Regions from separate parts of the Hydrogenophaga sp. RWCD_12 genome, predicted to be linked through region 1. Evidence: predicted binding sites of a transcription regulator. Region 1 holds the regulator's gene; each other region holds the start of a gene.
The links. Region 1 encodes sigma-54, which starts transcription at its own class of promoters, with help from an activator protein. Its sites were predicted from a motif close to TGGCANGNAANCTGCTTT; they were not measured.
Positions count from the first base shown of each region.

Region 2: ACLIJ1_RS21435 (pilin) is a predicted target of sigma-54. The motif match lies at 5,867-5,884, and genes of this name have one in related genera.
Region 3: nifH (nitrogenase iron protein) is a predicted target of sigma-54. The motif match lies at 6,533-6,550, and genes of this name have one in related genera.
Region 4: glnA (type I glutamate--ammonia ligase) is a predicted target of sigma-54. The motif match lies at 3,983-4,000, and genes of this name have one in related genera.

Region 1 covers NZ_JBKIXC010000006.1:363,068-370,947, forward strand. Annotated here, with positions in the region: gene ACLIJ1_RS22835 (PsiF family protein) at 1-41, opposite strand, end outside; gene argS (arginine--tRNA ligase) at 188-1,861, shown strand; gene ACLIJ1_RS22845 (SPOR domain-containing protein) at 1,875-2,573, shown strand; gene ACLIJ1_RS22850 (thiol:disulfide interchange protein DsbA/DsbL) at 2,649-3,287, shown strand; gene lptA (lipopolysaccharide transport periplasmic protein LptA) at 3,426-4,076, shown strand; gene lptB (LPS export ABC transporter ATP-binding protein) at 4,073-4,855, shown strand; gene rpoN (RNA polymerase factor sigma-54) at 4,868-6,499, shown strand; gene ACLIJ1_RS22870 (THUMP domain-containing class I SAM-dependent RNA methyltransferase) at 6,625-7,880, shown strand, end outside.
Region 2 covers NZ_JBKIXC010000006.1:46,186-54,065, forward strand. Annotated here, with positions in the region: gene sucD (succinate--CoA ligase subunit alpha) at 1-88, shown strand, start outside; gene ACLIJ1_RS21410 (Stp1/IreP family PP2C-type Ser/Thr phosphatase) at 280-1,068, shown strand; gene ACLIJ1_RS21415 (FHA domain-containing protein) at 1,108-1,728, shown strand; gene ACLIJ1_RS21420 (CHASE2 domain-containing protein) at 1,784-4,015, shown strand; gene ACLIJ1_RS21425 (3',5'-cyclic-nucleotide phosphodiesterase) at 4,056-4,859, shown strand; gene ACLIJ1_RS21430 (pilin) at 5,045-5,647, shown strand; gene ACLIJ1_RS21435 (pilin) at 5,924-6,526, shown strand; gene tfpZ (TfpX/TfpZ family type IV pilin accessory protein) at 6,617-7,384, shown strand; gene ACLIJ1_RS21445 (pilin) at 7,436-7,880, shown strand, end outside.
Region 3 covers NZ_JBKIXC010000003.1:541,792-549,671, reverse strand. Annotated here, with positions in the region: gene ACLIJ1_RS14540 (AAA family ATPase) at 1-249, opposite strand, end outside; gene ACLIJ1_RS14535 (Ohr family peroxiredoxin) at 260-697, opposite strand; gene ACLIJ1_RS14530 (FmdB family zinc ribbon protein) at 700-948, opposite strand; gene ACLIJ1_RS14525 (ArsC/Spx/MgsR family protein) at 935-1,378, opposite strand; gene ACLIJ1_RS14520 (ankyrin repeat domain-containing protein) at 1,375-2,208, opposite strand; gene ACLIJ1_RS14515 (nitroreductase family protein) at 2,205-3,830, opposite strand; gene draG (ADP-ribosyl-[dinitrogen reductase] hydrolase) at 3,823-4,779, opposite strand; gene ACLIJ1_RS14505 (NAD(+)--dinitrogen-reductase ADP-D-ribosyltransferase) at 4,772-5,617, opposite strand; gene ACLIJ1_RS14500 (hypothetical protein) at 5,651-6,259, opposite strand; gene nifH (nitrogenase iron protein) at 6,680-7,561, shown strand; gene nifD (nitrogenase molybdenum-iron protein alpha chain) at 7,649-7,880, shown strand, end outside.
Region 4 covers NZ_JBKIXC010000005.1:172,645-180,524, forward strand. Annotated here, with positions in the region: gene ACLIJ1_RS19385 (pseudouridine synthase) at 1-163, shown strand, start outside; gene ACLIJ1_RS19390 (hypothetical protein) at 170-901, opposite strand; gene ACLIJ1_RS19395 (alpha/beta fold hydrolase) at 1,196-2,014, opposite strand; gene ACLIJ1_RS19400 (EI24 domain-containing protein) at 2,073-2,969, shown strand; gene ACLIJ1_RS19405 (competence/damage-inducible protein A) at 2,978-3,808, shown strand; gene glnA (type I glutamate--ammonia ligase) at 4,051-5,466, shown strand; gene ACLIJ1_RS19415 (hypothetical protein) at 5,693-6,208, shown strand; gene glnL (nitrogen regulation protein NR(II)) at 6,319-7,350, shown strand; gene ntrC (nitrogen regulation protein NR(I)) at 7,389-7,880, shown strand, end outside.

The DNA.
Region 1 (7,880 bases):
AGGGAACCGGTCAGGGCGATCAGGGTCAGCAGATGTTTCATGTCTTGCCTTTGGGTAGGAATGAGCCCGGGATCGGGCGCAGGCACGATACACCTTTTTTTCTTAAGGCTTTCTGACGGGGTGCCCCGGGTTTTCCAGAGCACCGTCTGACGGTGTCGGGTCGCCCGCCACCTAAAATCGCTGCCCTATGCTCAAGATCAAACAGGAACTGCTGGCCGGCCTCGCACAGGCGCTGGACCAGCTCTCGCCCGGCGCCGGCGACAAGGCCGCCTTCGAATCCCCCAAGGTGGCTGCCCACGGCGACTACGCCATCACGGCCGCCATGCAGCTGGCCAAGCCGCTCAAGCTCAATCCGCGCCAGGTCGGTGAATCGCTCAAGGCCGCACTGTTGGCCCTGCCGGTCTACCAGCAGTGGGTCGCCGACATCGAAATCGCTGGCCCTGGCTTCCTCAATCTGCGCCTCAAGCCAGCAGCCAAGCAGGCCATCGTGACCGAGGTGCTGCAGGCCGGTGACAGCTTCGGCGTGCAGCCATCCAACGGCCAGCGCCTCATGGTCGAGTTCGTGTCCGCCAACCCCACCGGTCCGCTGCACGTGGGTCACGGCCGCCAGGCCGCACTGGGCGACGCGATCTGCAGCCTCTACAGCACCCAGGGCTGGAACGTCCACCGCGAGTTCTATTACAACGACGCGGGCGTACAGATCGGGACATTGGCCACCAGCACGCAGCTGCGTGCCAAGGGCTTCAAGCCTGGCGACGCCGAGTGGCCCGAAGCCGCCTACAACGGCGACTACATCCAGGACATCGCCAACGACTTCCTGGCGAAGAAGACTGTGCACGCCGACGACCGCGAGTTCACCGCCAGCGGCGACGTGAACGACCTCGACAGCATCCGCCAGTTCGCCGTGGCCTACCTGCGCCACGAACAGGACCTGGACCTGCAGGCCTTCCAGGTGAAGTTTGACCACTATTACCTCGAATCCAGCCTCTACACCAGCGGCCGCGTAGAGGCCACGGTGAAGAAGCTGGTGGACGCCGGCAAGACCTACGAGCAGGACGGCGCGCTGTGGCTCAAGTCCACCGACTACGGCGACGACAAGGACCGCGTCATGCGCAAGGGCGACGGTTCGTACACCTACTTCGTGCCCGATGTGGCCTACCACATCAGCAAGTGGGAACGGGGCTTCACCAAGGTCATCAACATCCAGGGCACCGACCACCACGGAACGATTGCGCGCGTACGCGCCGGCCTGCAGGCCGCGGGCGTGGGCATTCCCCAGGGCTACCCCGACTACGTGCTGCACACCATGGTGCGTGTGGTGCGCGGTGGCGAGGAGGTGAAGATCAGCAAGCGCGCCGGCAGCTACGTGACCCTGCGCGACCTGATCGAGTGGACCAGCAAGGACGCGGTGCGCTTCTTCCTGCTCAGCCGCAAGCCCGACACCGAATACACCTTCGACGTCGACCTCGCGGTGCAGAAGAACAACGACAACCCGGTCTACTACGTGCAGTACGCCCACGCGCGCATCTGCTCGGTGCTGGCCGCCTGGGGCGGTGACGTGGCCTCGCTGGCCGGTGTCGACCTCTCCCCGCTGGACACGCCGGCTGCGCAGTCGCTGATGCTGCTGCTGGCCAGGTACCCGGCCATGCTGACCTCGGCGGCCAACGACTTCGCGCCGCACGACGTGACCTTCTACCTGCGCGAACTGGCCGCGGCTTACCACAGCTACTACGACGCCGAGCGCATCCTGGTGGACGACGAAAAGGTCAAGCTGGCGCGCCTGGCCCTTGTCCGGGCAACCGCGCAGGTGTTGCACAATGGCCTGGCTGTGCTGGGCGTGAGTGCCCCGCAGAAGATGTGAGAACCCTCGATCCATGAACACTCGTTTCCCGCAGGCCCACGGACAGCGTGGCGGAACCCTGGTCGGCTTCGTCGTCGGCCTGCTCATCGGTCTGGGGCTTGCCCTGTCGGTGGCGGTGTACGTGACCCGTGTGCCGGTGCCGTTCGTGGACCGGGGCGTGACGCGCAAGCCCGCCGAAGACGCGGCCGAGGCCGAGCGCAACAAAGGCTGGAACCCGAACGCCGGGCTGGTCAACAAGGCGCCGCCGCTGCCCACGCCGCCAGCCCCCGAGGTACCGGTTGGAACCGACGCGGCTTCCACCAAGGACGCCAAGGACAACAAGGACAACAAGGACAACAAGGACGCCGCTGCCAAACCCGACGCCAAGCCGGCCGACACCGCGGCCGCGAAGCCAGGCGCCGACCCGCTGGGCGATCTGGTGAAGGCCAAGACCGGTGCGGCGGGAGCCGATCCGGCGCCGGCGGCTGGCGCCGATCCGTTCAGCTATTTCGTGCAGGCTGGTGCGTTCAAGTCGGCCGAAGAGGCACAGGCGCAGAAAGCGCGCCTGGCGATGCTGGGCATGGAAGCGTCGATCACCGAGCGCGAACAGTCTGGCCGCCAGGTGTTCCGGGTGCGCATGGGACCTTTCAACCAGAAGGGCATGGCCGATGCAACGCGCGAGCAGCTCGAAACCAACGGTGTCGAAGCCGCACTGGTGCGGGTGCAGCGCTGAACCCCGCGCCAGCCCCGGGGGAACTTTTCCCGGTCCGGCGAGCCTGAACCGGGTCATTTCAAGGAGTTTGAATCCATGCAACGTCGAGATTTTTCCCGTGGCCTGATGGTTGCCGGTGCCGCAGCGGCCACAGGGCTGGCCCTGTCGCCCGCCATGGCACAGCGGGTCGCCTTCAAGGAAGGCACGGACTACACCAGGCTGGCCAAGCCGGCCCCCACCGACAGCCCGGCAGGCCAGGTCGAGGTGGTCGAGTTTTTTGCCTACAGCTGCATCCACTGCTTCAATTTCGAGCCGGTGTTCAGCGATTGGATCAAGAAGCAGCCGGCGAATGTGACCGTGCGCCGCGTGCCGGTGGCCTTCAACCAGAACTTCGTGCCGATGCAGCGCCTTTACTTCACGCTCGAAGCCATGGGCCTGCTGGAGCAACTGCATGGCAAGGTATTCAAGGCATACCACGAAGAGCGCCTACCGCTGACCACGCCGCCGGCCATCCTGGCCTGGGTGGAAAAGCAGGGCGTCAACCGCGAAAAGTTCAGCGCCATTTACGACGGTGCGGCGGTCAAGTCGGCGCAGAAGGCCGTGGGCCTGCAGGACGCCTATCAGGTCGAGGGCACGCCCGCCCTGGGCATCGCCGGGCGTTTCTACATCCCGGGTCAGGGTCCCAAGACCCTCCTGGTGGCCGATTCGCTGATCGCTGAGGCCCGCAAGGGCTGACCGATCGGCCCGTTCGCATCGCACAAGGCCCGCTCCGAGCGGGCCTTGCCGTTTCCAGGCAGGAATCATCTCTTGTCAAGGGCACGAATTGCACTTGGCACCGCTACAATGAATGCAAGATCTGTGCCCCCAAAAGCCATGCACCAACACGTCAAACCCTCCCGCCCGATCGCCTGGTTGTTTGTTGCGGCCGTCGGCCTGCTGTCGCCCTGGGTGGCGCAGGCGGAAAAAGCCGACAAGGACAAGCCCATGAACGTGGAGGCCGATGCCCTGCGTTACGAAGAGAACCGCCAGACCAGCGTGTTCAACGGCAACGTGGTGCTGACCAAGGGCACGATCGTCATGCGCGGCTCCAAGCTGGACGTGCGCCAGGATGCCCAGGGCAACCAGCTCGGTCTGCTGGTGGGTACGCCCGCCACCCCCGGCTTCTTCCGCCAGAAGCGCGAAGGCCTGGACGAGTGGATCGAGGGCGAAGGCGACCGCATCGAATACGACAGCAAGGCCCAGACCGTGCTGTTCACTGGCCGCGCCGTGCTGCGCCGCTACCGCGGTACGCAGCTCAACGACCAGAGCGTGGGCAGCGAGATTCTCTACAACAGCCAGACCGAAGTGTTCACCGTCAAGGGCGGGGTTGACAGCAAGACAGCAGCCAACCCCTCCGGTCGCGTGCGCGCCATGCTGACGCCGATTCCCGAAGAGGAAAAGGCCGGCAAGACACCGCCTCCCCAGCAGCCGGCCGAGCCGGCCACGCTACGTCCAAGCGTCAAGATCACCGAGCCCAAGAAGTGACCGCAATTGCCGCCAGCCCACAGGGCGCTGTGGCGGGACAGAGCCGCCTGGAGGTCCATGGTCTGAAGAAGGCCTATGGCAGCCGCAAGGTGGTCAAGAACGTCTCGCTGTCCGTCGACAAGGGTGAGGTGGTCGGTCTGCTCGGCCCCAACGGCGCTGGCAAGACGACCTCTTTCTACATGATCGTCGGGTTGCTGCGTGCCGACGGCGGCCAGATCCTGCTCGACGGTGAGCGTATCGAATCCCTGCCGATTCACCGCCGCGCCCGTCTGGGTCTGGGTTATCTGCCGCAGGAAGCATCGATCTTCCGCAAGCTCACGGTCGAGCAAAACGTGCGCGCCGTCCTGGAACTGCAGCACAACGAGCAGGGCGAGCGGCTGTCGGAAGACGAAATCCGCAGCCGGCTCGACGAGCTGCTCAAGGACCTGCGGGTGGACCATCTGCGCCTTTCACCGGCGCCCGCGCTGTCTGGCGGTGAGCGCCGCCGGGTCGAGATCGCCCGTGCGCTGGCGACGCGTCCCCGTTTCATCCTGCTGGACGAGCCTTTTGCCGGCATCGACCCGATTGCGGTGCTGGAAATCCAGCACATCATCAGCTTCCTCAAGTCGCGCGGCATCGGTGTGCTGATCACCGACCACAACGTGCGCGAGACCCTGGGCATCTGCGACCACGCCTACATCATCAGCGATGGTCAGGTGCTGGCCAGCGGCACGTCCGCCGAGATCGTGGAGAACGCCGAAGTGCGCCGCGTCTATCTCGGCGAAAACTTCCGCATGTGATGCACTGAGCGGATGAAGCAAGGTCTCTCGCTGCGGGTTTCGCAGCATCTCGCCCTCACTCCCCAGCTGCAGCAATCGATCCGGCTGTTGCAGCTGTCCACGCTTGAAATGGCGCAGGAAGTCGAGCAGATGCTCGACGAGAACCCGTTCCTGGACCGCGGCGAAGAAACGGCCGAGCGCGAGGAATTTGGTGTCGACACGGTCGACGCGCCAGTAGTAGCGGCTGACCAACTGGCGGAGGCTGCGCAGCCTGCGCCGGAACCGCGCCTGCCGGAGGCCGACACCCGGACATCGACGACCGAATCGTCCGAGAGTGGCGCCGCTGACGAGGTCGAGAGCCGCCTCGACGGGGCCTCGCCCGTGGAAGAGAGCTGGGAAGGCGATGGCACGGTCGAGATGGCGCCCGACGACAGCGAGTGGGGCGGTGACGCGCCCGCGCGCAACAACAATGCCTCCGGCGGCGACGATGAAACCGCGACCGCGGCCGAACTGGCCCGCGAGCCGGTCAGCCTGCAGGACCATCTGCACGAGCAGGCGCGCTGCCTGCGGCTGTCCGACGAAGACGCCGCCGCCCTGTATTTCCTGATCGAGTCGCTCAACGACGACGGTTACCTCGAAGAAAGCCTGCACGACCTGGCGCGCGCCTGCTGGCGCCTGACGGCCTCGGCGCAGGTCCCGGCCGACACCGAGCCGCCGTTCGAAGAAGTTGAAGCCATCGAGCAGCGGCTGGGCACGGCGATGCAGTGGCTGCAGCAGATGGAACCCTCCGGCGTCGGTGCCCGCGATCTGGGCGAGTGCCTGCGGCTGCAGATCCTGGAATTGCGCAACACGCCCGCGGCCCGCGCGGCCCTGGCGATCTGCGAGCAGCCGCTGGAGCTGATCGCCAAACGCGACATCAAGCGCCTGTGCGCGACCACCGGCCAGGACGACGAGGCTGTGCGCTCCGGCCTGGCGCTGATTGCGCGGCTGGAACCCAAGCCAGGCCGGCGCTTTGTCGATGTCGAGCGCAACGTCGTGGTGCCCGACGTGATCGTCACGCGCGCCGGCCGCGGCTTCAAGGTCACGCTCAACGCCGAGGTCATGCCGCGCCTGCGGGTGCACGATGTGTACGCCAACGCCATGCGTGGCCGCGGTCGCGATGGCGGCGGCGAAGCGGGCCACGCGGCCATGCAGCAGCGCCTGCAGGAAGCGCGCTGGTTCATCAAGAACATCCAGCAGCGCTTCGACACCATCCTGCGCGTCTCCAGCGCCATCGTCGAACGCCAGCGCAACTTCTTCATGCACGGCGAACTCGCCATGCGACCGCTGGTGCTGCGCGAGATCGCCGACGAGCTGGGACTGCACGAATCGACCATCAGCCGTGTGACCACCGCCAAGTACATGGCCACGCCGTTCGGCACCTACGAGCTCAAGTATTTCTTCGGCTCGTCGCTTGGCACCGAGACCGGCGGCAACGCGTCGAGCACGGCCGTGCGCGCCCTGCTCAAGCAGTTCATCGCGTCCGAAGAGCCTTCCAAGCCTCTGTCGGACAACCAGCTCTCGGACTTGCTCAAGGAGCAGGGCATCGAGTGCGCGCGCCGCACGGTCGCGAAATACCGCGAGGCACTGCGCATCGCGCCCGCGAACCTTCGGAAAGCTTTGTAACCCCCTGCGCCGCTTCGCGTCACCCCCCAGGGGGCTGCACCAACGGCCCGGCAAAGCCGGTTCCGTGGTGCACGCTGGAAGGGGCTGTGCCAAACGTGCGGTGTTTGTTCGTTAGGTTTCCATTCATGAACCAGCTTCAACTCTTCCTCCCCTGCGCCGCTGGCGTGGAGGACTACCTGGCCGCCGAGGTCACGCGCATCACCGGCGCGACCGAGGTGCAGAAGTGGCGCGCGGGCGTGGCATTGGAGGCTTCGTGGCGCGATGCGCTCAAGCTCAACCTGCATTGCCGCCTGGCGCAGCGGGTGCTGGTGCAGCTCTGGCACGGCGGCTACCGCAGCGAGAACGACCTGTATGCCGCGGCCAGCGAGGTCGCCTGGGAAATCTGGTTCACGCCGCAGCAGACCATCAAGGTCGAGGTCACGGCCCAGCACAGTCCGCTCAAGAGCCTGAACTTCGCGGCACTGAAGATCAAGGACGCGGTCTGCGACCGATTCCGCGACCGGCGCGGCGAGCGGCCCAGCGTCAACACCACCTGGCCCGACGTGCGCCTCTATGCCCACCTGACCACCGACACGGTCAGCCTGTACATCGACACCTCGGGTGAGCCTCTGTTCAAGCGGGGATGGCGCGAGGACAAGGGCGACGCCCCGCTGAAGGAAACGCTGGCGGCGGCCATGATCGCGGCCACGGGCTGGAACGGCGCCGAGGCGGCCACCCTGGACGACATCGTGCCGCTGTACGACCCCTGCTGCGGCAGCGGCACGGTGGCGATCGAAGCGGCGCAGATCGCGTTGCACGTGGCGCCAGGCCTGCAGCGCCGCTTTGCCTTCGAGAAGCTGTTGCCGTTCCAGCCGCACGTCTGGCATGCACTGAAAGATGAGGCGGCAAAACAGCGCCGCGACTGGCCGGCCGGCCGCAAGCCCATCGTGTTTGGCAGCGATGTGGCGTTCCGCATGGTCGACTTTGCGCAGCGCAACGCCGAACGCGCGGGCGTGGCGTTTGCGATGGAGCTGCGCGGTGGCGACGCGTTGCAGCGCATGCCGCCGACGGACCAGCCCGGCGTGATGCTGCTGAATCCGCCGTACGGCGAGCGCATCGCGGCGGCCGGCGTGGCCGGTCAGAACGCGCAGGTGCGGGCGGCCGAACGCGGTGAACGTGCTCCGCGCACCTTCACCGTCGGCGCCAGGCCTGCGCCCGAGGCGGGTCTGGGCCGCGAGAGTGCGCAGATGGCCGATGGCAGCGACGGCAGCGATTTCTTCCAGCAGCTGGCGACGCACTGGAAAAGCCACTACGCCGGCTGGAGCGCCTGGCTGCTGACGCCCGACCTCAAGCTGCCGGGCAAGATGCGTTTCAAGGAGTCGCGCCGCGTGCCGCTGTGGAA
Region 2 (7,880 bases), 320 kb from region 1:
TGCCAAACTGGCCATCATGGAAGAGTGTGGTTTCATCATCACGCGCAACCCTTCCGAGCTGGGCAAGCTGCTCAAAGCACAGCTCTGAGGCTGGCTTCCTCTCTGAAGAGAATGAACAAAGGCAACGCTCGCGTTGCCTTTGTTTTTTGAGGAAGGTGCTACTTGTGCACAGCCTGGTGCGAATATCCGCAGGCAACGGTCGGGACTGTCCCGATTCGTGACAAATGTCGCGACGGACAGGCACCTCAAGCCCCGTTTCAGGCTATAAAACCGATCTACATGATTTTTGAGTACTACAGCCAGACCGACCCCGGGTTGATTCGTGAAAACAACGAAGACTCGGTTTCGCTCGACACCGCCAATCAAGTGGTGGTGTTGGCCGACGGCATGGGTGGGTACAACGCCGGCGAGGTGGCCAGCGCCATGGCCACCAGCTTCATCCACACCGAGCTGGGGCGTTGGATCGGCGAGGGGGGGCAGGAAGCACCGGTGCGCGAACTCAAGCGCGCGATGGAAATCTGCGTCGACAACGCCAACCGCTCCATTTTCAACGCAGCCAATTCCAACCCGCTGTATGCGGGCATGGGAACCACCCTGGTGATGGGTGTCTTTCAGGGAACGCGGGCGATGATTGGCCACGTCGGCGATTCGCGCTGCTACCGATTGCGCGGCAATACCCTGCAGCAAATCACCCGGGACCATTCCCTGTTGCAGGAGCAGATCGACGCGGGACTGATTTCGCTCGAGCAGGCGCAGTTCGCCACGCACAAGAATCTCGTGACCCGCGCATTGGGTGTGGAAGACACCGTGTTGCTCGAAGTGAACGAATTCCGGGTGGAAGACGGCGACCTGTACCTGTTCTGTTCCGACGGGTTGAGCGACATGGTTCCGGATCCCCGGATTGCCGCGATCCTCATGGAAGACGCACCACTGGATCAGATCGGGCGGACGCTGGTCGAGGACGCCAATGGCTGTGGTGGGCGCGATAATATTTCGGTGATACTGGCACTGGCCCGGGCCAAGCCGGTCCGCAGGGGTTTGTTGTCGCGTATGCTCGGACAGCAGTAATCAATTAGTTTCGTTTCCAAGGTTCCACAGGAGTCGGCCATGCCGAAAATGATCGTTTCCATCGATGGCGTTGTCATCAAGGAGGTGCAGCTCACGAAAGACCGCACCACCCTGGGCCGTCGTCCATACAACGACATCGTCATCGACAACCTGGCGGTCAGTGGTGAGCATGCCGTGATGCAGATGTCTGGCGCCGAGGTGTTCCTCGAAGACCTCAACAGCACCAATGGCACTTACGTCAACGGCAAGGCGATCAAGAAACAGCAGCTGCAGAACGGCGACACGGTCGAGATCGGCAAGTACAAAATCAAGTTCGTGCACGACGGTGCGTCCGACGGTCACGAAAAGACGACGGTGATCAATTCCGGCGCCGTGGTAGGGGCTGAACCCGCCATGGTGGGCAACGCGGCCATCCGAGTGATGTCTGGCGCGGCTGCAGGCCGCGAGGTGCCTCTGGTCAAGGTGGTCACCACCATCGGCAAGCCTGGGGTGGCGGTGGCGGCCATCACGCGCCGGCCGCACGGCTATGTGGTGGCGCTGGTCGAGGGTGCGGTCAAACCGACCATCAACGGCACCGCCCTGACCACCGAAGCGGTGAACCTGCACAACGGCGACCTGATCGAGCTGGCCGGCACGCAGATGCAGTTCGTGCAGTCCTGACCGGATGTACCCGCAGGCGCGCTGAACGGGTGCCTGCCTCTTCCCGCGACGTTTCATGCAGGCGCTGAGCAGACACGGCCCCCGTGTGGCCGTCACGCTGCTGCCCTTGCTGTTCGCTTTGTTGCACGTGGTCGGCGTGCTGCCTCTGGGCATCCTGCAGCGCCTGGACCACATCATTTACGACGCGCGTCTGCGCTGGACCATGCCGGGGACGCTGGATCCACGGATCGTGATCGTTGATGTGGACGAGAAAAGCCTTGCCGAAATCGGTCAATGGCCCTGGCCGAGGGACCGCATGGCCGAGCTGGTTGACCAGCTGTTCGTGCAGCAAAGCGTGGCGCTGGTGGGCTTCGACACGGTGTTTGCCGAAGCGGATCGCAGCACGGGGCTGCCCCAGCTGGAGCGGCTGGTCCGGCAGGAACTTCGCGACCAGCCGGGATTTGCCGATCAGCTGAACCGGCTGCGGCCCCAGCTGGATCACGACCAGCGTTTGGCCAATGCCTTGCGCGGGCGGCCAGTGGTCATGGGCTACTACTTCTCCAGTGAGGCACAGGCGCGTGCGTCCGGGCAGTTGCCGGCGCCGGCCTGGCGCAAGGAGAGCCAGGCCGGTGGTCATATCCAGGCCCTTCACTGGACCGGCTATGGCGCCAACATCGCGCCGTTGGCCGAGGCGGCTCCGGCGGCGGGCTTCTTCAACACCGTGCCGGGCAACGATGGCGTGGTCCGTTCCCTGCCCCTGATGGCCGAATACCAGGGTGCCTACTACGAGTCACTGGCCCTGGCCATGTACCGGTTGTGGTTGGGACAGCCGGCCATTGAACCCGGGTCTCTGGTCAGTGGTGAACCGGCACCGGGCAGTCTGGTGCTGCGCTCCGACAAGGGGAGCCAGAAGATCCCGGTCGACGACCACCTGACGGCGCTGCTGCCGTTTCGGGGGAATGGTGGGCCGCAGGGCGGATCGTTCCGCTATGTCTCGGCTGGGGATGTGCTTTCCGGCCGTTTGGCCAAGGGAGAACTGGGGGGGCGAATGGTGCTGATTGGCACCACCGCGCCCGGCCTGCTTGATCTGCGGGCGACGCCGGTGGGAGAGGCCTACCCGGGCGTGGAGACGCATGCCAACCTGATTTCCGGCCTGCTGGACCGGCGCCTGATCAGCAAACCCGATTACGCCGCTGGCTACGAAGCCGTGCTGATGTTGCTGGCCGGACTGTTGCTCGCGCTCGGGTTGCCGCTGCTCAGTGCAACCCGGGCCGTCGTACTGAGCATCGGGGTGATCGGTGCGGTGGTTGGCCTGAACACCTGGCTGTATGTGGCCCACGGGCTGGCTCTGCCCATGGCCACCACGCTGGTCATGGCGGGCTTGGCCTTCGTGGTGAACATGAGCTACGGCTACCTGGTCGAGAGCCGGGCCAAGCGCGAGCTGGCGCAGCTGTTTGGCACCTACGTGCCGCCCGAGTTGGTCGACGAGATGGTCAAGGATCCGGACCGCTACAGCATGACCGCCACCACCCGGGAGATGACGGTCATGTTCTGCGACATGCGTGGATTCACCGCCAGCGCGGAGACGATGTCGCCCACGCAGTTGCAGGAACTGCTCAACATGGTGTTCAGCCGCCTGACCCACGTCATCCGCAGCCACCGCGGCACGATCGACAAGTACATGGGCGACTGCGTGATGGCGTTCTGGGGGGCGCCGGTCGACACGGCCGAGCACGCCACGCTGGCTGTGCGGGCGGCGTTGGGCATGTCGCAGGAAATCGAGCGCATCAATGCCGATCGCCAGAATGCCGGGTTGCCGGACATTGCAGTCGGCATCGGTCTGAACACCGGCGAAATGTGCGTCGGTGACATGGGGTCCGACGTGCGCCGCAGTTACACCGTCGTCGGCGATGCGGTCAATCTGGGGTCGCGACTGGAAGGTCTGTCCAAGCACTACGGTGTGTCGATCGTTGCCAGCGAAACCACCCGCCGCAAGGCACCCGGCTTCGTCTGGCAGGAACTGGATCTGGTGCGGGTCAAGGGCAAGGCGCAGGCGGTGGCGATCCACACGCCGCTGGCGGCTGGCGTGCCCGACACGGCCCTGGCCGAAGAGCTGCACCAGTGGCAACTGGTGCGCAAAGCCTGGAGGACACGAGACTGGGGTGCGTGCGAAACCCATCTGGGGGAACTGCGCGCGAGAAATGCCAAAAAAGTCCTTTACCGGCTCTATACCGAACGGGTAGGCTCCATGAAGCAGTCTCCGCTGCCCCAGGACTGGGATGGTGCGAGTTCGTTCGATACCAAATAACGGGCAGACCGCCTTCTCAGACCAACCGACGGGAATATCGATGCGGGTACGTGTGCTGGGTTGCTCAGGTGCCATTGCCCATGGCTGCCGGACCACCTCCTTTTTGCTGGACGACGACGTCCTGGTCGATGCCGGCACGGGCGTCGGAGACCTCAGCCTGGAGGAAATGGCCCGCATCGACCATGTCCTGCTGACCCATTCCCATCTCGACCATGTGGCCAGCTTGCCGCTGATGCTGGATGCCGTTGCGGCCCAGCGTCTGGCGGCCGGCGCTCCGCCACTGACGGTTCATGCGCTGCCCGGCACCATTTCCGCCCTGCAGATCCATGTCTTCAACAACCTGATCTGGCCCGACTTCGCGGCCATTCCCAGTGTGGAAACCCCGCTGATGCGCTTTGTGCCGATCACCGTCGGGGAGCAGCTTCTGGTGGGTGGCAAGCGGGTGGAGGTGCTGCCGGCGGTACATACCGTCCCGGCGGTGGGCTATGCGGTGGACAGCCCGAGCGGGCACTGGGTATTCAGCGGCGACACCGAGCGCAATCCTGCCTTCTGGAAACGCATCAACCGCCTTGATGTCGCGCTGCTCATCATCGAGACGGCGTTCAGCGACCGGGAAAAGGCCCTGGCCCAGCGCAGCCTGCATCTGTCCCCCAGCACGCTGGCCGAGGAGTTGGATCAGATCGATCGCGAGCGGCGCTTTCCGATCTACATCACCCACACCAAGCCGGCCGAAACCGGCCTGATCATGGATGAGATCCGGCGCTTCGACGAGACGCCCAACCGCGCCTCGGATGTCCGCCACGACATCCGCTGGCTGAGTGCCGGACAGACCTTTGACCTTTGACAATTTTTGCTCATCGAACTGTCGATGACAAAAATTGTCAGTAGCCGCTGGTCACGCGGGACACAAATCGTCACTGGCCACCAGCTAAGCGTGAAAAAGCGCTCGAAAACGCAGCCAGTTCTGCCTGGCACGCTCTCTGCTGAGGTGTAGTCGTTCCAACCCACAAACCCCTCAAGGAGTTTTCAATGAAGCGTTCCCTGCAAAAAGGTTTCACCCTGATCGAACTGATGATCGTGGTGGCCATCATCGGTATTCTGGCTGCGGTCGCTCTGCCCGCTTACCAGGACTACACGGTTCGTGCAAAGATCTCTGAAGGCGTGATCGCCGGTTCAGCCGCCAAGGGTGTGCTGAGCGAAGCGTTCCAGTCCGACGGTGTTACAGGCCTCGATGGTGCAGCCACTGCCATCAACGCCACGCCGTTTGCCCAGAAGCAGTCCAAGTACGTCATGAACTATTGCGTTTACAACAACGCGCAAGGCGGCGCTCCCACGGCAGCCAACTGCCCGGCATTCGCTCCGGGCGCCGCCAACTGGGTTGTTTCGGTGGCTTTGGCTGCTACTGCCGGTAACGGTATTCCCACCAACCTGAACGGATTCACGTTCAATCTGGCTCCGAACGTGCAAAACGCCGGCGTGTTTGGTGTGCCGGTCGCCGCCTCACAAGGTGCAGTGGACTGGGCTTGCACCTCCGCCACGAACGTGGCCTCCACTGGGCGCGCGCTGACCAACAACCAGGTTCCTGCAGCCAATCCAGTTCCGGCCAAGTTCATGCCTTCTGAGTGCCGTTGATCTGCCACGTATTTCAATCATCAGAAAGAGCGCTTCGGCGCTCTTTTTTGGTTTAGTGCTTCGATGGCTTTATCAACGGTTTGTATCTTGGCTAAGGTCGTGAGTGACAGTTCAGCACATGGTGACAAGAGTTGTCACTCGTCGAGGGCGATAGTGCCGGAAATAGTCACCTTCTGGTCGGAAAGAATCGAAAATTCTCTAATATGAGTCTCATTTGACTGGCACGCTCTGTGCATTGATCTCGTACCGTTCAACTAAGCCGTCTTGGAGAGTGTTATGAATCGTTCCCTGCAAAAAGGTTTCACCTTGATCGAACTGATGATCGTGGTGGCCATCATCGGTATTCTGGCTGCTGTGGCTCTGCCCGCTTACCAGGACTACACGGTGCGTGCAAAGATCTCTGAAGGCGTGATCGCCGGTTCGGCCGCTAAGGGTGTGCTGAGCGAAGCGTTCCAGTCCGACGGTGTTACAGGCCTCGATGGTGCTGCCGCTGCCATCAACGCCATCCCGTTTGCCCAGAAGCAGTCCAAGTACGTCATGAACTATTGCGTTTACAACAACGCGCAAGGCGGCGCTCCCACGGCAGCTAACTGCCCGGCATTCGCTCCGGGCGCTGCCAACTGGGTAGTCTCTGTTGCGTTGGCAGCAACTGCTGGCAATGGCATTCCCACTAACCTGAACGGCTTTACGTTCAATCTGGCTCCGAACGTGCAAAACGCTGGTGTGTTTGGCGTGCCGGTCGCCAGCGCACAAGGCGCAGTGGACTGGGCTTGCACATCCGCCACGAATGTGGCCTCCACTGGGCGCGCGCTGACCAACAACCAGGTTCCTGCAGCCAATCCTGTTCCAGCGAAGTTTATGCCTTCAGAATGCCGTTGAATATTGGGTCATCGTGAAGAGTTCCAAAAGAGCGCTTGGGTGATTTTGGGTGTAATAACTTACTTGCTTTTGCGTTGTTTAGATTAATTCATGAAATTTGACTCGAGATACCGGGTGGCATCAAAGGCGGCGAGTGTTCATTTGCTCGGCAGCATCGCCCTGGCAGTCATTGCGGCAGCAATCGTGTTTGGGCTCTGGTATCCCTATCCGTACCGTGAGCTATCAGGAGGGCGAGAGCTCTTTATGTTGGTCATCGCCGTGGATGTGGTGTGTGGGCCATTGCTGACCTTTGTGTTGTTCAACCCTGCCAAACCAAGGCAAGAGCTCTGGATCGATTTGAGTCTTGTGGTGGTTGTGCAACTACTGGCTCTGAGCTATGGCGTCTGGACCACTTGGCAAGCTCGACCTCTCTATTTGGCACTGGAAGTGGATCGGTTCAAAGTTGTGATGTCGGCGGACATCGACCACGAAGCTCTTAAGTTGCTGCCCACCGACCTACGTCCCTTTGCCTTTGGTGGCGTCAGGACTGTGGCTTTGCGCTCGCCGAATAGTGTGCATGAGAAGAACAAGGTTCTTTTTGAGTCTATCGTTGGGGGTCGGGATTATGCCGAACGCCCGGAGTTCTATGTTCCATACGAGGGGGGCGCTGCAAAGGCCTCTCTTATTCGTGCTAGACCATTAGAGCCATTTTTGCAAAAGTTTCCCGACCAAAGGGAGTCGGTGGAAAAACTGGCAAGTGTTAACAAGATTGCGCTGAGCGACCTGACTCTTTTGCCTGTTGTGGGTCGCCAAGACTGGGTTGCCTTGTTGGATAGGAATGGGGGAATTCAGGGCTTCGCCAAAGGAGATGGATTTTAAAGGGGTTTTATTGTGCGTACAACACAGAAAGGTTTTACACTCATCGAATTGATGATTGTGGTTGCAATTATCGGCATATTGGCAGCCGTGGCGCTCCCAGCTTATCAGGACTACACTGTTCGGTCTAAGATTTCTGAGGCAATAGTGGCCGGGGTGGCGGCCAAGACACTGCTGAGCGAGGCCTTTCAGTCCAACGGAACCAACGGCTTGCAGGCTGGGTCTCAGGCAATAAACGACATTCCGTTTTCCGAAAAGCAATCCAAGTACGTCCACAACTATTGTGTATATAACGCAGCGGGAGGCGGCGTTCCTCCAATTGGGGCGAATTGCCCAGCATTTCCAGCGGGAGCAGGCAACTGGATTGTCTCGATTGCTTTGGCAGGAACTGCTGGAAATGGCATCCCCATTGGGTTGAACGGGCACACATTCAACCTTGCGCCGAATGCGTCCAATGGAGGGGTAGTGGGGATCCCATCCGCGACTTCTCAGGGTGCCA
Region 3 (7,880 bases), on a different contig from region 1:
GCCGGGCTGGAAGCGGTGGGCGCTGCCGTCCAGGGTCGCCACCAGGCCCCGCAGCTGCGCGGCCCGGCCCGACAGGGCGGCGTCACCGGCGCTGAAGAGGTCCGCCAGAAAAGCGAGCGCGTCGGCGGGCAGCTGGCGCGAACGCAGCTCGATGCGGTGACCGAAGCGCAGCTGGTCCTTCAGCCCGTTCAGGTCCGGGAACTGCTCGGCCAGGGCCAGCACATGGGGACGGTCCAGCTGCAGCTTCATGGTCTGTCGTTCACGCCGTGACAGGTGTATCCAGGACCGCCTTCAGGTTGAGGCTCATGTTGTTCTTGGTCGCGTCGGCGTAGGGGCAGATGCCCTTGGCGCGTTCCATCAGGTTGTCGGCCGTGGCCTGGTCCAGCGGGCCGGCGAGTGTGGCCGTGAGGCTCAGCGCCATGCGGTAGGCGCCTTCGAAGTTGACGTACATCGACAGCGTGGCTTCGACGTAGCAGCCGCGCAGCGGCAGCTTGTCGGCCTTGGCGATGTGACGGATCGAGTGTTCGAAGCAGGCGGCGAACGCGCCAGCGAACAGCATCTCGGGGTTGGGCCCTTCGCCGCTGCCGCCCATCTGTTTGGGCACCGCGAGCTTGAGCTTGAAGCTGCCGTCGTCGCTCTGGACCTGGCCGCCGCGGCCGCCCTGGGTGAGCATGGTGGTGGAGTAGACGAGGTCCATGGCTACACCCGCTTTCCCTTGAGCAGCTTGGCCTGGTCGGCCTGGCTGTAGTGGTTGAAGTGGCCCTGCGCGTGGGCCACGCGGCGGTGGGCCATGCGGATCGCTTCGATCTTGCCGGCCGGGGCGATGCGCGAGACACATTTCTCCAGCTCGGTGCTGGCGCAGTGCGGGCAGGTCGGGACGGTGGTGGAGCGCACCAGCAGCTCGAACTCGGTGTTGCAGGCTTTGCAGTGGTAGTCAAACAGCGGCATGGTGGCCTCCGGTGTGGCAGGAGTGGGTGGGCGAGCTGCAGCCTTCGAGCGAGCTCGGGCGCTGCGCTGAGGGCTCCAGCCCGATCCAGGCGGTCACGGCCGCGGTGTCGAAGCCGACGTGGTGGCTGCCGTCGACCGCGTTGAGCATCAGCGGGCGGCGGATCAGCAGCGGCTCGGCGATCAGCAGGGCCAGCGCGGCGTCGGCGTCGAGCGCTTCGGGCACCACCTCGCCGTTCTTGATGCGCGGGGCGGCGCGGTTGAACCAGTCGGCCACCGGCAGCGGCGCCAGAAACGCCAGCAGGTTCTCGCGGGTCCAGTGCGCGGTCAGCAGGTTGCGCCGCTCCAGCGTGTGGCCGGCGGCCTGCAGCGCGGCGCGCTGGCGGGCATTGCCGCCGCAGCCGGGTTTTTCGTAGAAGACGAGGTGGGTCATGGTGCGGTCTCCGGTTCGCTGCGGCGGCGGGTGGCCGTGCGCAGCAGTTGCAGACAGTCGAGGCTGGCGGCCATGTCCAGCGCGCTGAAGTCGTCCTGGGTGACGAGGTGCGGGTTGGCGCCCAGCGACAGCAGGGTGGCGACCACGCCGGCCTTGCCGCTGGAGGCGGCGTACATCAGCGCGGTGGCGCCGGTGAAGTTGGCGTGGTCGATCGGCACGCCGTGTGCGGCCAGCAGGCGGATGTTCTCCGGCTCGCCGTGCACGCAGGCCAGCCAGAGCGCGTTGTTGCCGTCGCTGTTGACAGCGTCCAGCGGCACCTTCAGCGCCAGCAGCTGGTCGAGCGCCGGCTGCGCGCCGCGCCAGGCGGCGTGCATCAGCGGGGTGTTGCCGTGCACGCCGGGAGCCTCGGGGCGCGCAGGGTCGAAGCCCTGGCTCTGCAGCCAGTCGGCCAGGGCCGGCGGCACCACCACGCCCACCGACGGTGGCCCCCAGTCGGCCAGCGGCACCGGGCCGCGCGAGTCGTTGCCCAGACCCAGCGCCGCCCAACCGCCGACCAGATCGGCGACCTCGGCAAACCCGAAGTCGGTGAACATGCCGGCCCAGGTCTGGCTGGCATGGCCGTGGTAGCAGTAGATGAAGACCGGGCGGCGGCGCGACACGGTGGTCAGCAGGGCTTCGTGGTTGTCGCGGTGCAGGCGCACGCTGCCGTCCAGATGGGCGGCGAGGTGGTGCGCCGCCTCGCGCGCGTCGAGCACCAGGGCATCGGGCCGCTCGCGCAGCCAGGCGTGGGCCTGCGCGGCGGACAGACGGGTCCATTGGGAATCGCTCATGGGAGGCTCCGGTGCGGGTCGGCCAGCTGGGCCAGATGGGCGTACGGCGCCGCGGTGCCGATGCGGTCATCGCCCAGCGGTGCGCCGATGGTGAAGTGGTAGACCGACTGCAGCGCGGCGCTGGCGGCCGGCTCGGGCAGGCCAAGCAGCTGGTGCAGGCCGTCGTCGAAGAAGCAGCCGATGCCGGTGCCGCGCAGGCCGGCAGCCTCGGCTTCGAGGTACAGCACCTGGCCGATGAGGCCAGCTTCCTGCAGGCGGTCGCGGTAGTTGACGCCTTCGGCCAGCGGCTGGAACTCGGCCAGCAGGGCAAACGCCATCACCGCGTCCGAGCCCAGCGCCTGGTGGCAGTTGAGCGTGCGCAGCGTGCCGGCCAGGGCCGGGTTGTCGGCCAGATGCAGCAACGGGGCACCGGCCGGTGCATCGGGCACCGGTGTCATGTCCAGTGCCTCGGGCAACTGCTGGCGCAGCAGGGCAAGCCCCGTGTCGCTGCGCGGCAGCAGGTAGGCGCCGGGCGCGAGGCCATCGACGCGGTGGGCAAACACCAGCACATGCACCCGCGCCGGGCCAGGCGCGGCGTCGAACGGCAGGCGGTCCGGGTGCAGCGCCTGCAGCAGCGGCCAGAACTGGTCCAGGGTCGCGCGGGCGCGCGGGTCGAAGCGCTGGGCGCTGCGGCGCTGGCGGATCAGGGTGGCGGCGTCGGCGTTGGGGCGGCGGTAGGTGGGTGTGGTGATGCGTGAAGGGCTTGCTGCAATCGGCGCCGCGTTCAGACGCTGCGTGGCGCGGGTCACGTCGTCGATCACCAGCCAGCGGTACATCGGGTGGCGGTCCAGCCGGTTGGCCTGGCCCTGCCAGGTCGCCTGCGCCGTCCACGACCAGGGGGCGGTGTGTTCGGCGTGGTTCGCAGGGGCGGGCAGCAGTTCGAACAGGGCGTCGGGCTCCTCGCGCTCGGCCGGGCCGAAGTCGGCGTCGCGGTCCAGGCCGAGCAGTTGCGCCAACGCGGCGCTGTCGCAGGCCACCGGCCGCAGCCGCCAGCCCAGCAGGGCCGCGGCGTAGCGCAGCGCACCCGTCGCGTGGCCAGCATCGAGCTGGCAGTAGCGGAAGGCGCGTTCGCCGTATTTCCAGGCCTCGCGCCAGGCGATGCTGCTCAGTGCGACGAACGCGCGGGCGGGCGTGGCCTCCGGTGCAAAGGCCGCACGCTGCTCCAGCGCGTGTTCGTGCGGCGCGTAGTGGTGCACGCCGTCCGACAAACCCGACACACCACGACACACCAGCCATCCCTCGGTCGGGTGCAGGTTGCCGCTGGAGGGGTTGATGCGCACGGCCCAGCGGTCCGGCCCCTGCGTCTTCCAGGCCGCCAGCGCCAGGCTCAGTTCAAACAGCAGGCCGATGCTGCGCAGGCCCAGAGGGTGCGCGGCGATCCGGTCCGGTGAGCCAAGGTCGCACCACGCCACCGTTGGCGCGGGCGTGTCCAGTGGCAGCGCGGTCAGCGGCGCGCCCGCGTAACGGCGGAACGGGTCGGGCTGCGCGTCCCAGTCCAGCGTGTCGGGGCCGGCGGCGTAGCGGTCCAGCCGGTGCTTGCTGCGCTCGTGGTAGGCCATCACGACGTCCAGCGCCTCAGCCATGGGCCACCTCCGCCAGCTGGTCGGCCAGCGCCAGCAGGCCGCTGGTCTGGTCGGTGATGGCGCGCACGGTCGCGGGCTGCAGCCGGCTGAGCCAGCGCCAGGGCAGGCGCGAGGCGCCGCAGCGCGCACCCGCCAGCATGCCGACCAGCGCGCCGGTGGTGTCGGCGTCGTCGCCCTGGTTGACCGTGGCGACCACGGCGTCTTCGAAGTCTTCGTGTTCGGCCAGGTGGTGCAGCACGGTCTGCACCGTGTCGACGACGAAGGCGGTGGCGCGGCCGCGGTAGGGCGTGTGGCGGAACACGGGTTCTTCGCTCACCCATCGGGCGATGCGTTCCCTCAGCCGGACCTGGTCGTCGCCCGCGAGCAGGCCGCGCAGCAGTCGGCCGAGCCCGAGCGTGCCGGCGTCGGAGAGCCGGTGGTGGTGGGTCATGCGCGCCTGTGCGAGCGACAGGCGTTCGAAGGCGCGCAGGTCGCTCAGCGTGGCGAGCACGGCCGGCAGGTTGCGCATGGCCGCGCCGTTGCCGGCGTCGCCTTCGTTTTCGGGGGCCACCAGGCTGCCTTCGTGCATGAAGCGCAGGATGCCGCGGCGGCAGGTGTTGCCGCAGTCGACCGGGCCGGCGCGCCACCAGGCGAGGTAGGCGTCGCCGATGGCGCGCAGCAGCAGGTCGTCTTTCCCGTCCCGCAGTTGGGCGATGCCGCCGACGCCACCGGCCAGCAGGGCGTCGCCCAGGGCGAGGCTCATGGTGGTGTCGTCGGTGACCTGGCCACGCGGTAGCTTGAGCCAACCGCCGCCGACGATGTCGCGGTGGGTGCCGTACTGCAGCAGGATCTCGCGCGGACGCATGAATTCGACGGTGGCGCCGAGCGCGTCGCCGATCGCCAGGCCCAGGTAGGCGCCCAGCGCCTTGTCGAAGCGGGCGTGAAAGCCATTGACGTGGGGCTCAGACATAACGCGCCACCACCTCGTAGTCGCCGCCGAGCGCGAGCACTTCCTGCTCGCCCTGCAGCACCTGGCCCGGCAGCAGGCCGGGGAACACCAGCACCTTGCAGGCCGGCACCTGCGCCTCGAACACCCAGTCGCCGAAGCAGCCGGCGTCGTCGGCCGAGAGGCTGAACGAGACCAGGCTGTTCAGGCGCACGGTGCAGTGGCGATTGCGCAGCGATCCCGCGACGAGCTGCTCATCGCAACGCGTGCTGCCGCGCCACAGGCGCAGGTGTTGGGCGGGTGCGGGTGCCACGCCGGGCAGGCCGAAGCGCTGCAGCGCCCACTGGCAGAACTCGTACAACAGGTCCAGCTGCTGGTGGATGTTGTTGTTGTGCAGGCGGCTGGAGGTCTTTTCTTCGAGGTAGGTGATCCAGCCCGGCGAGGGAAAACGCTGCAGCGGCTGCTTGTGGTGGAGGGGCACCAGGCCGAAACGGCTCTCGACCCAGCCCTTGAGCACGGCACCGGCCGCACCGCCGTTGTCCATGCCCCAGCCCTGCAGCAGCTTGCGCCAGCTGCTGCGCCAGCGCCGCCGCTCGGCCGGGTCGAGCGTGGCGGCCTCGTGCGCGGCTGGGGCGCGCAATCCGAAGGCGATGTCCAGGTAGTGCACGAACACCTCCGACGCTTCGTTCAGGCTGGCGCAGCGCGCCAGCAGGCCGAACAGGCCCGGGTGCGTCTCGCGCGTGCCGGCGATGGACAGGGGAACCGGGTGCGCGTTGAACGCGGTGCCGGCCAGCACCCGGGTCGGCACGCCGACCAGGTTGGTGCTGTACCAGCGGTGCGGCTGGACCGGTTCATCGTCCATCGGCGCCAGGCGAAGACAAGAGTCCTGACGGGCTCAGACCGGCCGGTTCTCGTTGACGTTGCGCACCGGGCCCATGAGCGCCAGGCCTTCGTCGTAGGTGATGGTGTCGAAGGTGACGTCGTACTTCATCGCGGCGTCGGCCACGGCGTCGAGCTTGCCGGCGGTGTCCTTCTTCTTGAGGTCGCCCTTCTCCAGGTAGAGCAGTTCGAGCATCTCGTTGTAGACCGTGTTCTCCAGGATGGGCAGCACGTAGAACATCGCGCCCTTGTACGGCACCTGGTACTTCTTGGAGATGTCCATGTTGTCGCAGAACAGGAAGTACTTGCCGCCGGCGCTGAGCGTGTCGCCCAGCACTTCGGCCACGTCCTTCAGCGACGCGAATGACAGCAGCCAGCCGCAGAAGAACGGCAGCTGCGGCTCGCCCACGCGGGCCACGGCCATCACCTGGTCGCACTTGAGCTCGGGCGGGCGCGCCTCGTCGGCCATCTTGTCGGCAAAGCGCAGCGCCAGTTCACCACGGAAGCCGAAGCGGCCATCGACGTGGGTCGGTGCCTTGAGCACCGGGTTGAGCATGCGGCCTTCTTTTTCGAGGCGGGCGAAAGCGGTGTCTTCGATGGCGGCGGGCGCGGTCAGCGTGGTCATGGCGGTTCCTGTGGTGTGTGGATGGGAAAGGCTCGCCCTGCTGTCTGCAATGAACGTACCAACCCCGACAAACCCTCGCGCGCGCGAGAAGGCGCTGCAAACCCGACACAAGCGGCCGTGAGGTCCCCGACAGGCGTGCCGTTTGCGACGTGGCCGGCCCGCTTTGTCGGGTTCGGAACAAAGCCGAAAAGGCGCTCTCCAGCGCCGCAGAAATGGTGATTTCCCTCGGGAAAACAAGCACTTGGCCCATGTCGGCACGCGGCTGCAACGGCATGGCACGGAAGCTGCGAAGGGGTGGCTGCGCGGACTCAAGTCCTGCCGATGCGTGATCCGATAACAAGAGCAATGGGCACGTCAGGCTGAACTGGTCGCGGTGTATCGCAACCTTGGTTTCAACCCCTACTTGTTTGGAGTACTGACATGGCTAAGCTTCGTCAAATCGCCTTCTACGGCAAAGGTGGCATCGGCAAGTCCACCACTTCCCAGAACACCCTCGCGGCCCTGGCCGAGATGGGCCAGAAGATCCTCATCGTCGGCTGCGACCCCAAAGCCGACTCGACCCGCCTGATCCTGCACGCCAAGGCACAGGACACCATCCTGTCGCTGGCCGCTGAAGCCGGCTCGGTGGAGGATCTGGAGCTCGAGGACGTCATGAAGATCGGTTACCGCGACATCCGTTGCGTGGAATCCGGTGGCCCGGAGCCAGGCGTCGGCTGCGCCGGCCGCGGCGTGATCACCTCGATCAACTTCCTGGAAGAGAACGGCGCCTACGAAGGCGTGGACTACGTCTCCTACGACGTGCTGGGTGACGTGGTGTGCGGCGGCTTCGCCATGCCCATCCGCGAAAACAAGGCCCAGGAAATCTACATCGTGATGTCGGGCGAGATGATGGCCATGTACGCGGCCAACAACATCTCCAAGGGCATTCTGAAGTACGCCAACTCGGGTGGCGTGCGTCTGGGTGGCCTGGTCTGCAACGAGCGCCAGACCGACAAGGAACTGGAACTGGCCGATTCGCTGGCCAAGATGCTGGGCAGCCGCCTGATCCACTTCGTGCCGCGCGACAACATCGTGCAACACGCCGAACTGCGCCGCATGACCGTTCTGGAATACGCACCGGAATCCAAGCAGGCCCAGGAATACCGCACCCTGGCCCAGAAGGTCCACGGCAACGCTGGCAACGGCACCATCCCCACCCCCATCACGATGGACCAGCTGGAAGACCTGCTGATGGAGCACGGGATCATGAAGACCATCGACGAGTCCGAAGTCGGCAAGACCGCCGCCGAACTGGCCGCCTGATCTCCACAGAGGACCGCATCCGGTGCGCCTGCGTGGCGCACCGGATCGCGGACCCCAGAACCACCCACCATCCACTGGAGTGTTCCCATGACCGCCACCGTTGAAGAGCGCAAGGCCGCCAACAAGGCCCTGATCGATGAAGTGCTGAAGGCCTATCCCGAAAAGATGGCCAAGCGCCGTGCCAAGCACCTGAACACGTACGAAGAGGGCAAGCCCGATTGCGGCGTGAAGTCCAACATCAAGTCCCTGCCGGGCGTGATGACGATCCGCGGCTGCGCCTACGCCGGTTCCAAGGGCGTCGTCTGGGGCCCCATCAAGG
Region 4 (7,880 bases), on a different contig from region 1:
GTACCACCAGGTCAAACGCATGCTGGCGGCGGTGGGCAACCGGGTCGAAGGCTTGCACCGCTCTCGCATTGGTGAACTCAGCCTGACGGCGGAGTTGGCACCAGGTCAGTGGCGCTGGCTGACGTCCAGCGAGGTGGATGCGCTGACCCGCAAACGGGCCTAGCCGGGTTCAGAGCAGGTCGCCTTTGCGGCTGTCCAGGGGGACGAGGAACGAATTGTCCTGCCACTGCGAGCCCAGATCGCTGACCCGGGAGTCTCCCGTGGTGCTGCCGGGCCATGTCGAGAGTGGGCTGAAGTCGCTTTGGCGATTGTTGCGCTGGCGGGTGATGGCCGAGCGCAGGTTGGCTTGCGCGGCGATGATGGCCCTCTCTTCCTGCTCGCGTTCGCGAAGAGTCTGCGCGGTCGGCGTCTCTCCCAGAAACTCGGCACGGATCTCGGAAACCGTTGGGAGGTTGGACGAGCGAACTACCCAGTAAGGCAGGCCGCATTGGGTGAGCAGGGAGTGTTTGATTTGCCGGGTGCTTCTGGGAATGCCAGCGCGGCCCGGCACATCGACACAGCCAACCACGCGGCCGTCGGTCTTGCAGATGGTGAACGTGCTGTAGACACCACCCAGCAGGCGGTACCACTCCATGCCTTCTTCCCGGTCGCGCGGCAGCGTGAAGCGGGTCACCGGCAGTTTGATCATCACGTGATGGTCGTAGAACGCACGCCCCAGCCAGTGCCAGACCTGAAGTTCTTCGGTGTTGGCGATGGCGCGGGTGTCCAACGGCCACTGCTTGGGAATCCTCCGCCGGGCCTTGGTCTTGCGCGCATCCCAGGCACGGTACAGCAGCGCGCCGACCCCCAGAAGGGCAGGCGCGAGCAGGGCCAGCAGCCAAGGTTCGCTCAGAAAGGTCATGGAAAGAATCGGAAAGCAGAGTTACCAAATGTATTGAATCGGCCGGTAAGAAGGGGGTAAGTGTCGCAATCTGAGTCGGGAATAGCGTGAATTTCTTGGTGGTGGCGGCGTACTTCGGACAGCCGTCGCCTGGCCGTGGCCTGGCGGATGCACAAGCGGGGAGAAGGTTGGCCCACGGGCAGAAGATGTCCGCAGGTCGGGGCAGTCGCCGAGCGGACGAAGCCCTGAAAACCGGGAATTGTGCCCAAACCCGGGTCAGCGGCATATCCCGCGAATGTGGGATATGCCCACGTTTCAGGGCAAATTCCGCAAGAAACCGGTCAAGGCCCGTGTCAGCGCATCGGGCTGGTCCCGGTGTGGGCTGTGACCGCAGTCCGGCAGCTCGAGGAGGGAGGCTCCATGCACCGTTTGCAGGATGGCGGCGAGCTGGTCCATGCTGCCGTATTCGTCGTCCATGCCCTGAATGGCCAACAACGGAGACCGGATCGACCGGCAATCGTCGCGGATGTCGAACGCCCGGAAGGGGGCGCTGAGCCAGACATCGTTCCACTGCCAGAAGGCGTTGTCGACGTCCAGGTGGTAGCGGGCCAGCCTTTGTCGCATGCCGCGCTCACCCGGGTCGGACAGGTAGGTCTGCCGTGCCTGTTCGATTGACCGGATCGAGACATCCTCGACAAACAGGTGCGGCGCCATCACCACGCAGGCAGAGACCGTGAGGCGGCTGGCATGCAGCAGGGCGATGGTGGCGCCGTCCGAATGCCCGATCAGCACAGGTCGCTGGATGTCCAGCCTGCGCAGCAGTTCCGGCAGCACATCGAGCGCTTCGCGGTGCATGTAGTCGGGCTCGTGCCGGCCGACATGCCAGTGGCCTTCAACCCGGGATGGTCCGCGAACATCAGCCACCGGGTCGGACCGGCCGTATCCCCGGCGGGAATACAGCCAGCCGGCGCGGCCCGTGGCGGCGCAGATCTCGCGTGGCCAGTCCCGGCCCCGCTGCGCCCACATGGACACGCTGCCAAGACCTTCGTGCAGGAACAGCAGGGGGGCCAGTTCTGGGGAGCCGGGGATGTGCGCAACTTCCAGCCGCACACCGTGAATGTCGACACTGTCCAATCGGTTCTCCTCGGGCGTGGCTGCGCCGGACCGCAGCGAAAACCTGTATTCTGACCGGATGACTCAGCTGTTCGATTCGTTCTGGCGCGCGGTGGCGTATTGCATGCATCCGCGGGTGATTGGCCTTTCGTTCCTGCCCCTCGTGTTGATGGTGGCGCTGTCGTTCGGGTTGGGGTATTTCTGCTGGGACTTCGCGGTTCAGGCCGTGTCCGACTGGCTGCAAGCCTGGTCCCTGGTGCAGAGCTTCCTGGGCTGGCTTGACGGTGTCGGACTGGGCTACCTGCGCACTGTTTTCGCGCCGCTGGTGGTGCTGGTGCTGGCGACGCCGGTGATCGTGCTGCTGAGTCTCTTGCTGGTGGCGTTTTTCATGACGCCCGCCATGGTGGACCTCGTGGGGCAGCGCCGCTTTGCCCAACTGGAGAAGAAGAAGGGTGGCTCGCTGTGGGTGAGTCTGGCCTGGTCGCTGGGGTCCACGGTGGTGGCTGCCGTGGCGCTGGTGCTGTCGATGCCGTTCTGGCTGGTGCCGCCGCTGGTGCTCATCCTGCCGCCACTCATCTGGGGCTGGCTGACTTACCGTGTGTTTGCCTTCGACGCACTGTCCATCCATGCCAGCAGCGCCGAGCGAAAGACCATCTTGCGCGAGCACCGTGGCAGCCTGCTGGCCATGGGTGTCATCAGTGGTTATCTGGGTGCAGCACCCAGCCTGCTGTGGGCATCCGGCGCCATGTTTGTGGCGCTGGCGCCGCTGCTGGTGCCGGTGGCGATCTGGATCTACACCCTGGTGTTTGCGTTTTCCTCGCTCTGGTTCGCCCATTTCTGCCTGACGGCCCTGCAGAAGCTGCGGGGGCAGGTGGCCGTGGACATCGTGGACGCTGTCCCTGGCCAGACCATCGGCGCAGCGATACCTCCTGCGCAGTCCGCGGCCGGTGGCGAGCTGCCTCCGCCCCAGTCCTGACAAGCACCATGGAACAAACTTCGGTTTCTGCTCCCGCCTTCGGGCTCATCATCATTGGCGATGAAATCCTGTCCGGCAAGCGCGCCGACAAGCACCTTCCCAAGGTGATCGAGCTGCTGTCGGCCCGCGGGCTGTCGCTGGCCTGGGTGCGCTGCATCGGCGACGATCGCCAGCGCATCACTGCCGCCCTGCGCGACGCCTTTGCGGGCAACGACATCGTTTTCAGCTGCGGGGGGATAGGCGCGACTCCCGACGACCACACCCGGCAATGCGCGGCTGCAGCCTTGGGGACGGAGCTTGCGCTGCACCCAGAGGCCCGCGATCTGATCGAGCAGCGCATGAAGGACCTGGCACTTGAGCGCGGCGAGACCTATGACCCTGACCGCCCCGACAACGTGCACCGGTTCAACATGGGCGTGTTCCCGCAGGGCGCCCGCATCATTGCCAACCCCTACAACAAGATTCCGGGTTTCAGCTGCGACGGACCGGGAGGTGGAACGGTCCATTTCGTGCCAGGGTTTCCCGTGATGGCGTGGCCGATGATTGAGTCCCTGCTCGATGGCCCATACGCACATTTGCACCGGCGCGGGGCCTGGCAGGAGCACTCGGTGGTGGTCAAGGGTGCGATGGAAGCCAGCCTCACGCCGTTGATGGAAACGATCGAGAGGGACCATCCGGTCAAGGTGTTCAGCCTGCCCAGCGTCGATCACCCGGAACACGGCCGGCACATCGAACTGGGGGTCAAAGGTGATCCGGAGAGTGTCGCGCTCGCGTTTGTGGCCATGCTCGACGGACTGCGTCAGTTTGGCGCCGAGCTGGGCCCTGAAATGGTGCGCTGAAGAGTTGCACCAACCATGTGCGGCGCTGACTGGATGCACATAAACGGTGCATTCCTTTGGCGTGACGCTGGCACGTTTGCGCTTGCGCTGCTGGGGCGACCACCCGTGTTGCTGCGCCATAATCCCAAATGGAGTTCACGCCCCGCGTTGCGCAGGCAACCCAGGGCATCGCAGTGGCACAAAAACTGCTTCGTGTCCACGTCGAATTTCACTTTCCACCCACACAGCAACAGGAGTATTTGATGGCAAAGACCGTCGCAGACGTGATGCAAATGGTGAAGGACAACGAAGTCAAGTTCGTTGATTTCCGTTTCACCGACACCCGTGGTGCGCAGCAGCACACCACCGTGCCCGTGTCCCACTTCGATGAAGACAAGTTCGTTTCGGGTCATGCGTTCGACGGTTCCTCCATCGCTGGCTGGAAGGGCATCGAAGCCTCTGACATGCAGCTGATTCCGGATCCGAACACGGCCAACATCGATCCGTTCTACGAAGAGACCACGCTGATTCTGACCTGCGACGTGCTCGAGCCCGCCGACGGCAAGGCCTACGACCGCGATCCCCGTTCCATCGCCAAGCGCGCCGAGGCCTACCTGAAGTCCACCGGCCTGGGCGACACCGCCTTCTTCGGACCGGAACCCGAGTTCTTCCTGTTCGACGGCGTGCGCTGGAGCACCGCTCCGGGCCACACCTTCTACGAAATCGAAGAGTACGAAGCTCCCTGGAACAAGGGTGCCAAGCTCGAAGGTGGCAACCGCGGCCACCGTCCGACCGTCAAGGGCGGCTACTTCCCCGTGCCCCCGGTCGACAGCACGCAGGACATGCGCGCCGAGATGTCCCTGATCCTCGAATCGCTGGGCATCCCTGTCGAAGTGTTCCACCACGAAGTGGCAGGCGCTGGCCAGAACGAGATCGGTACCCGCTTCAGCACCCTGGTGCAGCGCGCCGACTGGACCATCCTGCAAAAGTATGTGGTGCACAACGTTGCCAATGCCTACGGCAAGACGGCTACGTTCATGCCCAAGCCCTACGCCGGTGACAACGGTTCTGGCATGCACGTGCACCAGTCGGTCTGGAAAGACGGCAAGAACCTGTTCGCTGGCGACGGCTATGCCGGTCTGTCGGAATTCGCGCTGTACTACATCGGCGGCATCATCAAGCACGCCCGTGCCCTGAATGCCATCACCAACCCCGGCACGAACTCCTACAAGCGTCTGGTGCCTCACTTTGAAGCCCCGGTGAAGCTGGCCTACTCGGCCAAGAACCGTTCTGCCTCGATCCGCATCCCGTACGTGGCCAACCCCAAGGGCCGTCGCGTGGAAGCCCGCTTCCCCGATCCCCTGATGAACCCGTACCTGGGCTTCTCGGCGCTGTTGATGGCCGGTCTGGATGGCGTGGAAAACAAGATCCACCCGGGCGAAGCTGCCACCAAGGATCTCTACCATCTGCCGCCGGAAGAGGACAAGCTGGTCCCGACCGTGTGCCACAGCCTGGACATGGCGCTGGACTACCTGGACAAGGACCGAGCCTTCCTGACCAAGGGTGGCGTGTTCACCGACTCCATGCTGGATGCCTACATCGAGCTGAAGATGGGCGAAGTCAACCGCGCCCGCATCGAAGTGGCGCCGGTCGAGTACGACATGTACTACAGCCTGTGATGGGCCACCCGGGTTCCGGGTGCTCACCGCGAAAAGGACGGCTCCGGCCGTCCTTTTTTTGTGCCTTCCGCCCGCAAACCATGGATTTCCGGTCGGGCTCTGGCAATATCGCGCGAGTTTTTCGTCATACTGAAAATTGCTGACGTTTGCGCCCCTAGCGCTGGGAGTACCCGTGTTGTCCAGATTCGTTGCAGTTGATTCGTTGAAGGCTTTTGCCCTGATCGCCATGGCGGCCAGTCTGTCGACGGCCATGGCGCAGGAGCGCATCTATCGCTGCGGCAACGAGTACACCAACAATGCCACGGTGGCCAAGGCCAAGGGCTGCAAGGTCATGGAAGGCGGCAATATCACCATCGTGCAGGGAACCGCGCCCCAGGCTGCTCCGCGCACCGCGCCGTCGTCTGCTGCGCCGAAGGCAGCGCCGCGCAATGACTCGTCCGAGCAGCGCGCTCGCGACAGCGACGCCCGCCAGATCCTCGACGCCGAGTTGCGCAAGGCCGAAGAACGGCTGTCGCAGGCGCAGAAGGCCTACGCCAATGGGCAGCCCGAAAAGGAAGGCATCGAATCGCGCAACAACCAGCGTTACATCGATCGCGTGGCCGAGCTGAAGGCTGCGGTGACGCGTGCCGAGGGAGATGTCAATGGTCTGCGCCGCGAGCTCTCGCGGATGGGTGGAACACCGACTTCGGCTGCGCCCGTGCCGTCTGGCGCGGGAAGCGCGCCGGAAAGTGCCGCAAAATAGGCCGCTTGACCAAGCACGCCTCACCCCCTTCTTCGCCCCTCGGCCTCGACGCGACGTCGAACGTCCGGGATCCTCTCGGCCCCTCATCGGCACACAGCCGGTTTCATTCGCTGGACCTGCTCGCCACCCTGGTTGCGGTGGTGGGATCTGACGGCGTGGTGCTGTTTGCCAATGCTGCACTCGAAGATGCCCTGGGCATCTCCCGCCGCAGCATCAGCGGGGCACAGCTCCAGGACTGCTTCACAGAACCCCAGCTGCTGGAAAACGCGCTGTCGGGTGCCCGTGTCAACGAGTTCGCCGCCTTGCGCTACGACGCCTGGCTCAAGCGCACGTCCCACGATCCGCTGCCAGTGCATGTGGTTGTGGCGCAGACCGAGGTGCCTGGTGAGGTGATCGTCGAACTGCTGCCGCTGGAGCAGCAGACGCGGCAGGAACGCGAGGAACGCCTCATCGACCAGGCGCAGGCCAACAAGGAGCTGATCCGCAACCTGGCCCACGAGATCAAGAACCCGCTGGGTGGCATCCGTGGGGCCGCACAGCTGCTGGAGCTGGAGCTCGACAACAAGCAGCTGACCGAATACACGCAGGTCATCATCCACGAGGCCGACCGCCTGCAGTCGCTGGTCGATCGCCTGCTGGCGCCGCACCGCCGCCCGCACGTGGTGGGCGACGTGAACATCCACGAAGTCTGCGAGCGGGTGCGGGCGCTGATCGTGGCCGAGTTCCCGCGCGGGCTGAAGGTGATCCGTGACTACGACACTTCGATTCCCGAGTTCCGCGGCGACAAGGAGCAGCTGATCCAGGCGGTGCTCAACATCGCGCACAACGCCGCACAGGCCTTGTCCGAGCGCATGGCAGCGGGCGATGCGCAGATCACGCTGCGCACCCGCGTCAACCGGCAGGTGACCTTTGGCAAGCAGCGCTACCGGCTGGCACTGGAATTGCATGTGATCGACAACGGGCCGGGCGTGCCCGCGTCGATCAAGGACCGCATCTTTTTCCCGCTGGTGTCGGGGCGCGAAGGTGGTTCCGGGCTGGGGCTGACCCTGGCGCAGACTTTTGTGCAGCAGCACCACGGACTGATCGAATGTGAAAGCGCGCCTGGCCACACGGATTTCAAATTGCTGATTCCGTTGCCATGAAACCGAAACGCCTCGACTGAGGAAGGGAAGACGCACACATGAAGCCGATCTGGATAGTGGATGACGACCAATCGATCCGCTTCGTTCTGGAGAAGGCGCTGTTGCGCGAGAACCTGCCGACGCGCAGCTTCACCAATCCGCAGGAGGTCCTCAAGGCACTGAACGAAACGCCCGAGAGCGAAGGGCCGCAGATCCTGGTCAGCGACATCCGCATGCCGGGTGGGTCGGGTCTGGACCTGCTGGAGAAGGTCAAGGAAAAGCTGCCTGGCCTGCCAGTCATCATCATGACCGCGTTCTCCGATCTGGACAGCGCGGTCTCCGCCTTCCAGGGCGGTGCCTTCGAATATCTGCCCAAGCCGTTCGACCTGCCCAAGGCGGTGGAATTGATCCACCGCGCGGTCGAAGAAAGCCAGCGCGAGGAAGTGGCGCACGAGTCGGTCGCCGGGGCACCGGAGATGCTGGGCCAGGCACCCGCGATGCAGGACGTGTTCCGCGCCATCGGTCGCCTCTCGCAGAGCCAGGTCACGGTC